Regions from separate parts of the Kluyvera sp. 142486 genome, predicted to be linked through region 1. Evidence: predicted binding sites of a transcription regulator. Region 1 holds the regulator's gene; the other holds the start of a gene.

Region 1 (3,116 bases):
TCTACGGTACGCGTGACAAGGTGAGCGATCACGGCGTCAACGATATCTATGACGGTACCGCGTGGCTGCAAGCGTTAACCTTCGGCTACAAGCTGCAAGAAGTGTTCGACTTCCGTCTGGAAGGGACCTGGGTTAAAGCAGAGGGTCAGCAGGGTTACTTCCTGCAGCGTATGACGCCAACCTACGCGTCCTCTAACGGTCGTCTGGATATCTGGTGGGATAACCGCTCTGACTTCAACGCCAACGGCGAAAAAGCGGTCTTCTTTGGCACCATGTATGATCTGAAAAACTGGGATCTGCCGGGTTGGGCGGTGGGTGCTTCTTACGTTTACGCATGGGATGCTAAGCCAGCGACCTGGCAGATGAGCCCGGACGAGTTCTACGACAAGAATAACAAGATCAAAGAGTCTGCCTACAGCCTCGATGTGGCCTACACCGTACAGGATGGCCGCGCAAAAGGCACGCTGTTCAAACTGCACTTCACTCAGTATGACAACCACTCCGATATTCCAAGCTGGGGCGGCGGTTACGGCAACATCTTCCAGGATGAGCGTGACGTGAAATTTATGGTTATCGCACCGTTCACTATTTTCTGATGCTAACGCGGCAGGGGGAGACCTCTGCCGCTGTTAAGAGGCTCATCGTATGAAAAAATTGATTATTGTTGCGCTGATGGCCGCTGGGTTAACCGCCTGTGCGCAATCACCTGCACCGAAGGAAGATAGCAAGCTGAAGGATGCCTACAGCGCCTGTATTAACACTGCAGAAGGCAACCCGGATAAAATTCAGGCCTGCCAGAGCGTGCTAAATGTGCTGAAGCAAGAGAAAGCGCACGAGCAGTTCGCAAACCAGGAAAGCGTGCGCGTTATTGATTACCAGAAATGCATTAACGCCAGAAAAATGGGTAATGACGAAGCGGTAGCGAAGAACTGCGATAAGATTTGGCAGGAAATTCGCAGCAACAACACGCCACAGAAATAAGCTTATGCTGACAACAAAAAACCGCTGCTTGCAGCGGTTTTTTTATGGATATCGTAAAGCAGGGCATAAAAAAACCAGCGCTTAGGCTGGTTTTCGAGACGCACACAGTACGCTTATTTTGCTACCGCGTCATGCGCGTGTTCATCTTCACGGCAGTCGCCTTCAGCGCAGTGACCGTAAAGATAAAGACTGTGGTTCGTTAAGCGGATACCGTGCTTCGACGCGATTTCACGCTGGCGAGCTTCAATGGAATCATCGCTGAACTCGATCACTTTGCCGCAGTCGAGGCAGATCAGGTGATCGTGGTGATGCTGTTGGGTCAGCTCGAAAACGGATTTACCGCCTTCAAAGTTGTGACGGGTGACGATACCGGCGTCATCAAACTGGTTCAATACGCGGTAAACCGTGGCTAAACCAATCTCTTCACCCATGTCGATCAGGCGTTTGTATAAGTCTTCCGCGCTGACATGGTGGTTATCCGGTTCCTGAAGGACTTCCAGAATCTTTAACCGTGGAAGTGTGACTTTCAGGCCAGCCTTCTTTAATGCGGTGTTATTGTCAGTCATGCGGAATCTGTCCTGTTGCTAAACGATTAACTTCCATCAGCGAAAGTATCACAGAGAATGCACCCGAATTAATGCGTCTCATTATAGAATGACCCTATTGAAATGAAAACAGCAAGAGCCGGGTAAACTAAGCTTTCAAAAACGAGGCTTCACCGACAAACTGACGATGAGACCGCGCTAAATCAGAAGATATTGTACAGGTATGCGCTCAAAAGTTAAAAAATTGTAGCTATTATTTTAATTGCTTTTACCTATTAATGCGGCACGATTTATCATCGTGCCGCAGGATAATCAGGCGTTTTTGATCTCATCCAGGTGCAGCTCTTCTGCAACCTGCTTAACCCATTTTTCAACGCGCTCGGCGGTCAGTTCTGGCTGACGGTCTTCATCGATAGCCAGACCCACAAAGTGGTCGTCATCTGCCAGACCTTTAGACGCTTCGAAATGGTAGCCCGCGGTCGGCCAGTGGCCTACGATAGTCGCGCCGCGTGGTTCAATGATGTCGCGAATGGTGCCCAGTGCGTCGCAGAAGTATTCCGCGTAGTCTTCCTGGTCGCCGCAGCCAAACAGCGCAACCAGCTTACCGTTGAAGTCCACTTCTTCTAGCGTAGGGAAGAAGTCATCCCAGTCGCACTGCGCTTCACCGTAGTACCAGGTTGGGATACCCAGCAGCAGAATGTCGAATGCTTCCAGATCTTCCTTGCTGCTCTTGGCAATGTCGTGAACGTCAGCGACATCTTTACCAAGCTGTTTTTGAATCATTTTTGCGATATTTTCGGTGTTCCCGGTATCGCTACCGAAAAAGATGCCAACGATTGCCATGAGTAAAATAACCTCTTGAAACTTAATGATATGGTGGTGGCTTATTGCCCACAGATAAGGGCAATCATAGCAGAACAGAGAGGTGCGCGGAAACCGCTATCGTGCCGGACTGCACACTCTGCTACATGAAAGCGTATTTTGGGGGATTTTTCAGACTTTCCCCTGTCCGTGCAGTTGGGCCAGTTGGCTCATCAGAATCTCTTCGATGAGTTCACTCCGGCTCATATCACGGGCAGTCGCCAGCTCGTTGAGTGCATCAACGGCTTCGTTGTTCAGCTTCAGCTCCACGCGCTTCAGACCGCGCACTTTGTCGCGTTTTAACTGATTACGCTTATTAATGCGCAGCTGTTCGTCACGCGAAAGCGGATTGGTTTTTGGTCTTCCCGGCCGACGCTCATTTGCGAACAAATCTAAGGTCGTACGGTCCGTTTGTTCTTTTGCCATGGTTCTGAGTGACTTCGGGGAAACAAGCTACCGGGCGGTGCCCGGTGCAGACAGCGCGCAATCATACATCAGTGGGGCCCACACGCCAACGACCACGGCCATTCTGGCGCGCGGTCGATGCATTTTTAATCACTCGGCGAGGTAGCGACGAATCGCTCGCAGCACCGCTTCCGGTTTTTCGGCATGAACCCAGTGGCCCGCGCCGGCAATAACATGCGCTTTTGCCTGCGGGAACTGAGCCAGCAGCGTGTCACGATAGGCTTCGGTCACGTACGGCGAATTGCCGCCAGGGATGAACAGGGC
Region 2 (3,116 bases), on a different contig from region 1:
TTCAGCCTGCAGCGCTTTGACGGCAAAAAATTCGTGGAGATCCGTAAGCAGCACGTGGCGCGGCTGGGGCCGCGAGTGGGATCGTATCTGCTGCTGGCGATGAACGAACTGGCTATTCGCCCGGTGATGCCCACGGCGCAGATAGTGCTGAGCGGGCTGCTGAGCCACTGTATCGATCAGCTCACCCATCTGGCGGATACCGTGAGTAAGAGCAAAGAGCTGTTTCTCGCCGTTCAGGAATATATCGACGAGCATGCCGCCGAGGCGCTCAGCCGGGAGACGGTGGCGAAGAAGTTCCACATCACGCCGAACTACCTGTCACACCTGTTTCAGAAGTCCGGTTCGGTGGGATTCAATGAGTATCTGACCGCCGTGCGGCTTGAGCTGGCAAAGAAATTACTGCGCGGGTACGAGATGAAAATCAAAGAGATAGCCCACCACTGCGGCTTTGAGGACAGCAACTATTTTTGCCGGATTTTCCGTAAGCACACGGCGCGTTCGCCGTCGGAATATCGCCGTCACTGCCGCACGATGTAGCTATTTTTTCGGGCGATATTTTTCCGGCAGCTCCGGCACCGGGCGACGGTCGTCAATCAGATGGCGGATGGTCAAAATCGGATGACGCCACAGCATACGCGGGCCTGCCCAGCGCATTATCTGCTTCATCTCTTCGCGTTTGGCGGGCTGATAGCAGTGAACCGGGCACTGCTTGCAGGCCGGTTTTTCCTCGCCAAACACGCATTTATCCAGTCGTTTATCGGCATAGGCATTCAGCGCCTGGTAGTGTTCTGCATCGTCCTGTGCCTGCGGGCAGCGTTGCTGATAAAGCGCAATCATGCTGCGGATGGTCCGTTTTTCCCGGTCGATGCGTTTGCCTGCCATAGCCTGTTCCTCACCAATAAAGATGCATTAATAATACACGTTTAATGGCGCTTTCGCAGCCGCTTTATGCCTCGTGTTTGTCTACGTGGCCCAGCGGTTTTTCCGGGAAGCAGACATCACGCACCCGGCGTTTCAGCTCGGCGGCATCCGGGAAACCCTCGTCACGTTTGCGATCCCAGATAAGCTCCTCACCGACGGTAATAGTAAAAATCCCACCGGTGCCGGGCACCAGCGTCACCGAGGCGATATCGGTACTGAAGGTGTGCAACAGCTCCTGCGCCATCCAGCTGGCGCGCAGCATCCAGTTGCACTGGGAACAGTAGGTGACCGTAATGGCGGCTTTCTGCGTCATGGTGTTCTCGCGATAGGTTTAAAGCGTAAGTGTAAACAAATTGTTGCATGCGGTGATATTTATTTGCAAACTTTATTGCAAATGATAATCCCTATCATTACTATTCGCATCACATTAAAACGGAGTCGTTCGAAGCGCTTAAGGAAAAGCCGACTTCTGGAAGTAGCGAGTGAGCCAATACTAATAACGAAGAAAGGCATGGCAACTATGTACAAATCCATTCAATCAGAGGCGTGGCGCAAAAAAAGCCTGCTGGTAACCTCTTTGCTCGCGGCGATGTATCAGACCTCCGCCGTTGCGGCTGACACACAGGACAAAACCGCTGCCGTCGATACAGCAGAGCAGATGACCGTCACGGCGCCCGCTCCGGTACTAAAGTCAGGCAATCAACACGCCATTAGCGCGCAGGAACTGCAGGACAAAGGGGCCAACGACTTTGGCTCCATCATGCGTTATGAACCCCTGATTGGCGCGACCGGCTCCAGCGGCGGCTCTGGCAACGGCAAAAGCGGCTTCGACCGCGGCGGCTACACCGGCTACAACATTCGCGGGCTCGAGAGCAACCGCGTCGGTATCGACGTGGACGGTATCGCCCAGCCAAACGCCACCGGCCGTAGCTACGTGAGCCGCGCGGGGCAAAACACCTTCGGTATTGGCCGTGACTATATTGACCCGTACATGTACGGCAGTGTCGATATTCAGTCCGGCGCGACCGACACCGAAACCGCCAACTCTTCCATCGGCGGTAACGTCTCCTTCCAGCCAAAATCGGCGGACGACTATCTGCACCCGGGCAAAACCAGCGCCTTTAGCTACCGCAGCGGTTACGACTCCGCTGACCGCAGCTGGCACAACGGCCTGACGGCAGCGGGCGGTGATGAAACCCTGCGCGGGATTTTCGTCTACAGCCGTCGCGATGGTCAGGAGACCACCACCAATAGCTCAAGCGTCGACGCCTTCCCGGCAAACTGGCACTCCGATGCGTTTATGACCTCGGGGATCTGGCAACCAAACGATCAGCATAAACTGACCAGCACCCTCGATTACTACCATAAAACCAACCATACCCATTACGACGTCTGGAACGACAGCGGCAGCAAGACCATTGGCAACGCGCAGCAGACCAGCCAGACCCGTCGCTGGGGGCTGAGCCTGAAAGATGACTGGACGCCGATGAACGACTTCATCGACAGCATGTCCACCAAGGTGTACTACCAGCACACCGAAGCGCACGACCAGACCTACATGCCGGACAGCTTCACCAATACCATGGAAACGGTCTACTCGAATTACGACACCGATACCTGGGGTATGCAGACGGCGCTGGCAAAAACCCTTGGCCGCCACGACCTGAGCGCCGGCTTTAACGCCAGCACCACTAAAACCCAGCGTCCGTTCAGCCAGTCGCCGATCCCGAGCGTCTTCAGCGAGATCATGCAGCCGGAAGCAGACAGCCGTGAATACACGATCGCCGGCTTCCTGCAGGATCAGATCAACTTCGATCTCGACGGCCATAACGCTGCGGTGATCCCGGGCGTCCGCGTGGTGCATCAGTCCACCAAGCCTGAGAACCTTAGCAGCCTGACCACTAACAGCACGGTGCTGACGGAGTCGTCGGTTTCTAATCTGTATGGCAAAAATTCAGATACTCAGGCGCTGCCGTCGCTGACCTTCCAGTACGACATCACGCCGCGCATGATGACCTATCTGCAGTACAAACGCGGCGCGGAGTTCCCGAACACCAGCCAGCTGTACGGCTCATGGAACCTCGGCTCCAGCTACGCGGGCCGCGGCCAGTACGCACTGATCGGCAATACCGATCTGAAAACCGAGACCAGCGACAACTTCGAGTGGGGCATGAAGGGCGAGGTGACCGAAGGGA

Evidence for each region. The regulator Fur, encoded in region 1, represses iron uptake genes when iron is present. The targets are predictions, from matches to a motif close to ATAATAATGAGAACNACTATCAA.
Region 2: a site for Fur is predicted at 1,316-1,338, ahead of ACLGE8_RS17650 (TonB-dependent receptor domain-containing protein). Genes of this name have one in related genera too.

Annotation. Positions count from the first base shown of each region.
Region 1 covers NZ_JBKHUI010000004.1:269,356-272,471, reverse strand. Annotated here, with positions in the region: gene chiP (chitoporin ChiP) at 1-596, shown strand, start outside; gene chiQ (ChiQ/YbfN family lipoprotein) at 646-981, shown strand; gene fur (ferric iron uptake transcriptional regulator) at 1,095-1,547, opposite strand; gene fldA (flavodoxin FldA) at 1,839-2,369, opposite strand; gene ybfE (LexA regulated protein) at 2,520-2,813, opposite strand; gene ybfF (esterase) at 2,943-3,116, opposite strand, start outside.
Region 2 covers NZ_JBKHUI010000016.1:126,854-129,969, forward strand. Annotated here, with positions in the region: gene ACLGE8_RS17635 (helix-turn-helix transcriptional regulator) at 1-537, shown strand, start outside; gene ACLGE8_RS17640 (nitrous oxide-stimulated promoter family protein) at 538-882, opposite strand; gene ACLGE8_RS17645 (SelT/SelW/SelH family protein) at 947-1,234, opposite strand; gene ACLGE8_RS17650 (TonB-dependent receptor domain-containing protein) at 1,442-3,116, shown strand, end outside.